Regions from separate parts of the Paenibacillus sp. NRS-1782 genome, predicted to be linked through region 1. Evidence: riboswitches for the same ligand, from Rfam matches in the RefSeq annotation. Region 1 holds a riboswitch; the other holds the start of a gene.
What was found. Region 1 has a riboswitch for cyclic di-AMP ahead of ACIFQM_RS01285 (hypothetical protein). Riboswitches for the same ligand answer to the same signal wherever they lie in the genome.

Region 1 (4,711 bases):
AATGGTCTGCTCTACATTATTTCCAAGGGAAACGTTAATCCAACTATGAACGGTTGCGAGTGTACCAATCGCATTGTATTGGATGAGTGTAGCTTCGAGTTGGTCAAATTCAAGCCAAGGGTACAAGGCTTTGGCGAGCTTAAGCAGGCGTTGGCCAGATAGGCGTGACTCTTTCACATGCTGTAGGGAAGAGCGCTGGGCGTGCAGCATTTTATCAATGAGGGCGATACGCCAACCATCATTTTGCTGAACAGCGATATAGAGGCTTTTGATAGCCATGCCATCGAGGGATGTGAACTGAGGAAGCAGATCAGTGCGTACATAGTGTTCCAAGTCTTGTAAACAGGTTAAGCGGCCATTGCGAAACAGCTCCTCCAGCCCGTAGGAACGAGTGAAGCCACCGACAGGCAGGGAAGGGTCCAACAGCAATGCGTAGTTCAGCAAACGATTGCCTTTGTGCAATGCGGTTCGCCTCCTTGGAATAGAATGTTCATGTTAAATTAAATAACTTTAAAAAGCGCATTCAGAAAAGTACTTAGAAAAAATAGAGATATTATGTAATATATATTTACACTCATAGTGCTGACATGTCAAATTAAATATTTTTATAGCTATTACATGTTATATTATATGACTTTAAAATAATTGTTGTATTTATGTTTACAAATAGAATACAAGGGAGTATAATAAATCTGTTGCCTCAAAACATTAGAATTTGCGGTCGTGGTGGAATGGCAGACACGCTATCTTGAGGGGGTAGTGGGCGTACGCCCGTGGAGGTTCGAGTCCTCTCGACCGCATTACATGCAAGACACAGTTAAAAAAGCATCCTGACACGTTTTTGACGTGATTGGATGCTTTTTTTGTTATATAAGCTGAACTAAAATATCCTTTTTCCTAGCCGCAGGAGCAGTTGCCTGGATCGGCTGCTTGTGAGAAGGTGATGAAATAGCCTGTCAGCTTTGCTGTAAAAGCTTCTCAATATCCCCCGTCAGTTTATCTGGAGTTGTCTGTGGGGCATAGCGCTTAAATACGTTACCTTCGCGTGTAATCAAAAATTTAGTGAAATTCCATTTGATCGCTTTGGAGCCTAATACGCCGGGAGCTGTTTGGGTGAGGTAGCGAAATAAAAGGTGCGCCTGATCGCCATTGACATCTATTTTGGCAAACATCGGAAATGTAACTCCATAGTTGATCTGGCAAAACTCCGAAATGTCCTCGCTGGAACCTGGCTCTTGCTTGGCAAACTGATTGCTGGGAAACCCCAAGATTTCAAGACCCTGCTCTTGGTATTGGTCATATAGTTCTTGTAGCGCCTTGTATTGGGGGGTTAGCCCGCATTTGCTGGCTGTATTCACGATGAGCAGTACTTTTCCTTCGTATGTGGACAACGGAATTACGTTCCCTTGCAGGGTTTGTGCATCATATTCATAAACGGTCATGGTTTTCCTCCTAATTTGATATTCTACAATTAAATTGTAAGAAATTTAACGAAGAGTTGCAAACCTATAAATAGATGTAATGCGCCGTTTATCAGGTGCATACAGCACTTTTTCTTTCTCTTTTACAAATAAAGGACAAAAAACGCTCCCCATACGTCAATATTGACATGCCTCTTCATTTTCGAAAAGAGATGAAAAACCGAGCTTGAAGGAGCTGGGAGAAGAATATTTATGTTGTAAGCGCTGTTATTAATCTTTTATGCTCTAAAGACCGATTTATAACCCCGCAGGTGAGCTTTACAGTGTTCCTTGCGCGGGTGTATGATTCAAGACGTAATTTCAAATGAAGTGAATGAAGCAGCAACGAATTGTCTATAGCGCTGAATTTTGCAGTTGCAAAAGCGGGGGAACCAAACGGGATCTATGCGGCTTTTAGAGGGCCGTGTGTCTCATGGGGTGAATTTTCTGGCCAAGTGCCAGAAATAGGGCGACTCTCACGTCCGAATCCGACAGCTAACCTCGTAAGCGTACAGGGAGAGGCAACAAACCGCCGTGTGCAGCCATGGTTTATTTTATCATGGTTACGTAAGAAGCCGGAGGAAAGCCTTTTTCCTTTGGCTTCTTTTTGTTGTCTTTTTATACCGGGAGAGGAGCTACTGATGGAAGGTCGGCTAATCATTGTCACTGCACCAAATGAAACGGGCAGAAATTTTGTGAAATTGCTTATGTTCAAAAAACTGGCGTTTGCGGTTCTGACGAATAGCGCTCAGGAGGAACGACAGCTCAAAAAAATGGGTGTGGAGCATGTTGTGCGCATCAATACGATGCAAGCGGGGAAATGGAATTTTCCCAAAAAAGAAATTGGCTGCGTGTATTTGTTCGAGAACAGCTTGAATCTGACGTGCCGTTTTCTGCAAATATGCCGGCCGCTGACAGCAGATCCGATCTATGTCATTACACACGGCTGTAATCCTCAAGGGATTTATCGAGGTTTGGGAGCGGACCATGTGATCTACACTTTGAACGGAGAGGTGGGTTTCCTGCTGAACGGATAGTCGCTTACGGTGTGCTGGTATACATTAAAATTTGCGAATTTAGTTGCATAGCGATTTTACGAGAGTGTCAGAATGATGAATTAAGAACGGATACGGGAGGGTATGAACATGATGGATATATACATGCTGCTGGTGATGGCTGTGAGTTATGGAATGATACTGATGCTTGTACGCTGGTGTGATGCGCAGACCTCCAAAGGAGGGCGAAAGGGATGATGGTTGTGCTTGCGCTTACGGCTATTGTATTTGTGTATTTAATCTACGCACTCCTGAATCCTGAAAAGTTCTAATCAGCTAAGCAGGATCAAGCGGGCGGGGGACAGCAGATCATGGATGAAACATCAGAGTCAGCGGGCTTTCGCAAACGTGTGCATTCGACTGGTGCGATGAACCCGTCTGTTGTCCAAACGCAGGAGTATTTTGAGGGAGGAAATAGATGATGGAGCTGCTGCAAATTGGAATTGTGATTGTGATATTGCTGCTCCTGGTGAAACCAGTGGGCACCTATATATATCATGTGTTCTCCAATGAACCAAATCGGACGGATCGAGTCTTTGGCGGGACGGAGAAGTTGATTTATAAGGTTATAGGATTGAAAAAGCTGGAGAGCATGCGTTGGACCACGTATGTGATGAGCTTTATTGCTACGAATGTCGTGCTTGTAGCGATCAGCTATGTGCTGCTGCGCTTGCAGGGACTGCTTCCCGGTAACCCGACTGGAAACGGCAATATGGAGGCGTCACTGGCCTTTAACACGGTGATCAGCTTTATGACCAATACGAATCTCCAGCATTATAGCGGAGAAAGCGGGCTTACGTATCTGACACAGATGGCGTTTGTTACGATGATGATGTTCACTTCGGCTGCTTCCGGTTTTTCGGTTGCTGCGGCTTTTATGAGAGGATTGACGCGGCGCGGAGAAGGAATGGGCAACTTTTTTCAGGATTTTATCAAAGCGATTATACGGATTTTCCTGCCACTGGCCTTTGTACTTACACTGGTGCTGGTTGGATTGAAAGTACCGCAGACGCTTCAGCCTGCGGCGGATATCACGACGCTGAGCGGAACACAGCAGCAAATGGCCTTGGGACCCGTTGCTTCGCTGGAATCAATCAAGCACTTGGGGACGAACGGGGGCGGTTTCTATGGGGCCAACTCGGCGCATCCTTTTGAAAATCCAAACCCCTGGACGAATGTGCTGGAAATTTTGGCGATGTGGGTGATGCCGGCTTCACTGCCGTATACCTTTGGGCTATTCGCTCGTAATCGCAAGCAGGGGTGGATTATATTTAGCTCCATGATGGTACTGTTTCTCGTATTCCTAGCCATTACGTACGTATCAGAGAAAACGGGTAATCCGCTGATTCAGGCACTGGGGGTGGATGCTTCTCAGGGTAGCATGGAAGGGAAAGAGGTCCGCTTCGGCATCGGACAATCGGCATTGTTCACGGCGGTGACGACGGCGGCTACGACAGGCTCGGTCAATAACATGCACGATACACTGACTCCATTGGGCGGTATGGCTGCTTTGGGCGAAATGATGCTGAACGTCATTTTCGGCGGTAAGGGTGTCGGGCTGATGAATATGCTGATGTATGCGATTCTGGGTGTGTTTATATGTGGATTGATGGTCGGCAGGACCCCGGAATTTATGGGCAGGAAAATAGAAGGCAAGGAAATGAAGCTGATCGCGATTGCCATTTTGGTACATCCGTTTCTCATTTTGGTGCCGACTGCGCTCGCCTTTATGAGTCATTGGGGATACGATGCGGTCACGAACCCCGGATATCACGGGTTGACTCAGGTGTTATATGAATATGCGTCATCTGCGGCTAATAACGGTTCGGGATTTGAGGGTCTTGCGGATAACAACGTATTCTGGAACACGACAGCGGGTGTGGTTATGTTCTTTGGACGATATGTATCTATTGTTGCACTGTTAGCTGTAGCGGCTTCATTGAATGCCAAAGCACCGACTCCAGTGACGACGGGCACACTTCGCACAGACAACAAGCTGTTTGGGGCGATTCTGATCGGGGTTGTGCTGCTGATTGGTGCGTTGACCTTCTTGCCCGTCATCGTATTGGGGCCTGTGGCTGAGTTTTTGACCATGTGAAGAAGATGAACAGGAAGAAGAAAATGAGAATGAGAATGAATGAACGGGGTGCTTGATCATGAAGGAACAACGCAAACGCATGCTGGATAAAAGCATCT
Region 2 (4,711 bases), on a different contig from region 1:
AGGGGCCAGCACCTCTTCGAGAATAGGCAAAAGCCGCTGGTCAATTTCGACAGCTGTAACTACCTTGGCCGATTGCGCCAGCTTCTCGGTCAAAGCGCCAATCCCCGGACCGATCTCCAGTGCGCCCTTCGTTTCGTCCAATCCCGCAGCATTCACGATCTTGTTCAGAATATTTTGATCAATCAGAAAGTTTTGTCCCAAGCTCTTCTTGAACGAAAACCCGTGCCGCTGAATAATTTCCTTCGTGCGCCGCGGTGTTGCTATATTTTGAATCCCTGTCATACGGATATCACATTCCTTCACTTTCAATTTGTGCCAGCGCACCGGCAAATTCCTCACGGCTGATCTGGAACACAGCGAGCCGTTTATGTAACTGCTTACCGTTACAGTAACCAATACCCAGCATATTACCCAAAGCCATACGTCGTGCAGCAGCATTCGGGTGGGTGATCAGCCCGGCGTCAATCAGGTCCGCCCAATCAATTAGCGGATCGGCCCCTTCCACCGTCGTATGCACCCGTGCCAGAGCATGTCTGATCGCTTCAGGCGAGGCATTCTCCACGCCAATATCCCCTTTGCGCGTCGCTTCTGCCTCTGGTATAAAGGCCTGCTTGCAGCCAGGCACCTTGGAGGCGATAATTTTGCGGATACGCTCCCCTGCATGATCGGGATCGGTCAAAATAATGACACCCCGCCGCTCCTGCGCCAGCGCAATTTTGCGCAGCGTCATTTTATTAATGGCTGAGCCGCCCGTTTCTATCGTATCCGCTTCGACAGCACGGCGAATAGCGACCGTATCATCCCGACCCTCTACCACGATCACTTCCTTGATCATTTGCGTTTCCCTCCACTGCTACACAGTCAGCTATATTCATCTTTCCCTGCTTTTGAAAACAAAATAAGAAGAGGGTATCCTCTTCTTAGCATGGCATAACTATGATGTTAATACTATCGCATTGCCCTAAACATATACAACACGTTTTTAGTTCATTTCAGGCTTCACGGGTCCAATCACATATACGGTTTTACCGTGCTTGCGACCAAACTGATTGGCTTGACTCAAACTCTCATAATACACATCGATTTTGTGGCCTTTAATTGCGCCACCGGTATCCTCCGCACGGCGGAAGCCCACCCCTTCAATATATACCCACCAGCCGATTGGAATCACACTCGGATCGACAGCGATGGTGCGTCCTTCCGTGACACGCGTGCCGGATGCGGTACGTGTACCGATACCTGGCTCCTGTGACGAATAGGCCGTCATGGAGACGTTTTGTAATACTTTGTTATATTTAAAATTCACACCTGCTTTACGGACAGCATTGTCCGAACTAACCCGTGTTGCCTTAACGGCATCTTCAGGACCGACAGAAGCAGCCAGAACGACCGGTTTTTTCTTCGTTCCTACCGCAATCACCTTATCCACACGATTCTGTGCGACTTCCTTGTTTACCAGCTGCTTGGATACCAATTTTCCGTCATGGTATACCTTTTGAACATGCTGGACCACAACACCCGTTTTACCGCTTTGGATGACCCGATTATCACCTTTATAGAGACTTGGATCGGCCGTTTTGATGACCTGATAAGGTACCTGTTGCTTCTGTTCAACCTGCTGTTTCTTCACACGGATGATTTTTATGTCCATGTTAGACGAAACAGAAGCATCCAGAGCAGGATAAACTTTATCATTTGACGATAATTTATAGCCCGAGGTGCGAATGGCACCCTCTACTGTATTTTCTGTTGTGTACAATTTTTTCGTCTCGTTGGCTAAGGATAATTTGACCTGATTGGCACGTTTGATGACTACGCGATCCCCATCCTGTACTGCTCCGTTCAGCGGCATCGAAACCGTATCATGCGGCTGAAGTGAAATCGAATGCTCTTTGAGCAAATCTTGGAGCTGGGATTGCCGGGTTTCTACCGCAGATGCCTTACCATCGATGACAAAAAAGACCTGTTTTTTAGATTCAGTGTACACCAGAATTGAAATCATAATCGTTAGTGCGATTAGAAAAATAGCAACCAAAGCAGCCTGGCGCACATTTTCTTGCTTCCAACGCAATACGTAAGACATGCTGGATGAGCGTGACTCATGGGTCTCCTCTTTTTGGAAAATGCCCATTTCCTCCGTCCTCCTTACATAGCCCGCCGTCTGGAGTAAGACATAGTTGAGATTGACGTGACTATAACAGATTTTCTACAAGACAAGCCCGTAATGCGACTGTCCTGCACCATGTACCCGTCTTCGCGGCATGCTGTCCTCCCCTGTTTAATCACAGTATGATGACAGATTTTCTTTTATTCACAACAAAAAAAGCCAGAAAAAGAGACTAGAGAGCTCTTTCGTGGCTTCCGGCATGTGCGAATATGCGGAAAAATCATGCACGAGATGGCTTCTCTCTTGTTACGCTTACGGGGTTAGCTGTCGGGTTCGGACGTAGAGAGACGCCCTAGCTTGGGTCAACCGCTCATGGCGGTCGCCTTCGCATTCACCCCGAAGACCCAGAAAGAAATCGAAATACGGCCCCTCCACCTGTTCAATCCCATCCGGGAAAAGAATTTCGGTCGAGCCGGCTGGACGGAAGAGACGTTCCCTTCTTGCCATACGCCGGACGTACTGTAAGCCATATCGGTTCCCCCGTTCCCTGTAAAAGGGACTCAGCGAGACTGGTTCATGAAATGAGCTGTTGATGTTTACACTCAAACAACAATTCACTGAAAAGATGATATCCTGTTTCTATGCATGTTGTAAAGCAGGTTTCAAGTACATTTTTTAAAATATTCGGTTAAAATATTGTAATATTCTCGAGTTTCCTGCAACAAATTCATGATTAGCTTCGTCTATCTCTTTATTTTGATCGATTCCTTCACTTTTTCACTTAATGTCAAATCGTTCCAAGGCATTTTGGGTCGTTATTGACACTAATTCCTCCACCGTAATTCCCTTGATTTGGGCAGCCGCCTCTGCGACCAGTCCCACGTGTGCGGACTCATTTCGCTTCCCGCGGAACGGATGGGGCGTTAGATAGGGAGCGTCCGTTTCAATGAGCAGACGGTCCAGCGGCACCTGTGCGAGTACCTCCTTTGGCTGCTTGGCATTTTTGAACGTTATGGGTCCGCCAAAAGAGAGGTGAAAGCCCATATCCAGCACCATTTTAGCCGTCTCCCAGCTTCCGGAAAAGGAATGCATGACTCCGCCAACCTCACTCGCCTTTTCTTCACGCAAAATCTTAACAATATCTTCATGCGCATCCCGGTTATGGATGACAATTGGCATGTGCAGCTCACGAGCCAGTCCAATCTGGTTGCGTAGCACCCGATGCTGTACATCCTTCGGTGATGTGTCCCAATAATAATCCAGACCAATCTCCCCGATCGCCACGACTTTCTTATGACTGCATAACGATGCAATCCATTCCAAATCCCCCTCCTGCATCGTAATCGCATCCTGTGGGTGCCATCCAATTGCCGCATAAATAAAATCATACGTCTCAGCCAATTTCATCGTGGATGGAATCGTCTCACGATTAAATCCGATATTAATCATGCGGGTTACTCCCGCTTCGACAGCACGTGCTATAACTTCTTCCCGATCTTCGTCAAATTGCGGCGCATCCAGATGGGTATGAGTGTCAAATAAATTCAAAATTCATGTCCCCTTATTTACTTTTATTGGCATATGTTTGTCTATTGTTTGACAAAATAATTCCTTATTTCGGCAGGAAGCTTGTCCTTTACCCCATCCAATTTGTTTTGGGGATAGTACATGTGATATTTACCCCGGTGAATACCGCTAATGGAGCGCACAATTTCCGATACTTCGGAAATTTCTCTCACTTCTCCTTTACGTCCAAGCAGTAAAATCTGGTTGTCCGTCGAGCCACCCTGCCGAAACACATCATAAGGAAGATCCGTCGGAAAATCAATTTCCAGATCATATTCGGGATGTAAACCAACCTGCTTCAGCGCTGTCCGAATGTCGTCAATGGTATCTGTATCCATATTTTCAATCTCTACATATTTATACAGCTTGCGATCCATAAAACGGGCGCTCAAATCGCTTAAAATCTCGTCCTTTTCCTGTTTCCACTGACTGAATACTGTCTGAATCAAAGACTCATCGAGCATCAAATATTGTTCCACCGTAAGCTCTCCCCGAAAGAGATCCGGCAACGGTTCCAGCAGAAAACTAAACTCATATCCGTTTCCAAACAGCTCCTTCGCCCGCTTGAAAATCTTACGCAATAAAATTTCCGAGCTGCGCGTCACAGGATGAAAATAAATTTGCCAATACATCTGATAGCGTGACATCAGATAATCCTCTACCGCATGCATACCTGACTCCTTCACTACAATTCTTCCATTATGAGGACGCAACAGCCGTAAAATACGATCCAGATCAATGGTGCCATAATTGACGCCTGTCGAGTGAGCATCCCGCAGCAGATAATCCATGCGATCCGCATCCAGTGGGCTTGTGATCAGGTTAACGACAATTGGCTTGTCATACGTTTTGGCAATGACCGCAGCCACCTTCGTTGGAAGCTCTTCATCGACTTGCTTCAGCACAGCGTTAATCTCTGTATTCCCCAATACAATCCGGCATGTCCAATCCTCGTGGTTCATATGAAAGGCTTCTTCTATGGAATGGGAAAACGGACCATGCCCCACATCGTGCAACAAAGCCGCACACAGCGCGACT

Region 2: it holds a riboswitch for cyclic di-AMP, as region 1 does, so the genes downstream of both, ACIFQM_RS14100 (G5 domain-containing protein) here and ACIFQM_RS01285 (hypothetical protein) in region 1, are expected to answer to the same signal.

The regions. Positions count from the first base shown of each region.
Region 1 covers NZ_JBITPH010000004.1:82,334-87,044, reverse strand. The annotation lists gene ACIFQM_RS01300 (urease accessory protein UreF) at 1-444, opposite strand, end outside; tRNA gene ACIFQM_RS01295 (tRNA-Leu) at 718-800, shown strand; gene ACIFQM_RS01290 (glutathione peroxidase) at 957-1,442, opposite strand; cyclic di-AMP (ydaO/yuaA leader) riboswitch at 1,811-1,986, shown strand; gene ACIFQM_RS01285 (hypothetical protein) at 2,102-2,497, shown strand; gene kdpF (K(+)-transporting ATPase subunit F) at 2,710-2,787, shown strand; gene kdpA (potassium-transporting ATPase subunit KdpA) at 2,937-4,613, shown strand; gene kdpB (potassium-transporting ATPase subunit KdpB) at 4,672-4,711, shown strand, end outside.
Region 2 covers NZ_JBITPH010000038.1:10,799-15,509, reverse strand. The annotation lists gene rsmA (16S rRNA (adenine(1518)-N(6)/adenine(1519)-N(6))-dimethyltransferase RsmA) at 1-282, opposite strand, end outside; gene rnmV (ribonuclease M5) at 290-835, opposite strand; gene ACIFQM_RS14100 (G5 domain-containing protein) at 983-2,131, opposite strand; cyclic di-AMP (ydaO/yuaA leader) riboswitch at 2,401-2,683, opposite strand; gene ACIFQM_RS14095 (TatD family hydrolase) at 2,885-3,655, opposite strand; gene ACIFQM_RS14090 (HD domain-containing protein) at 3,697-4,711, opposite strand, start outside.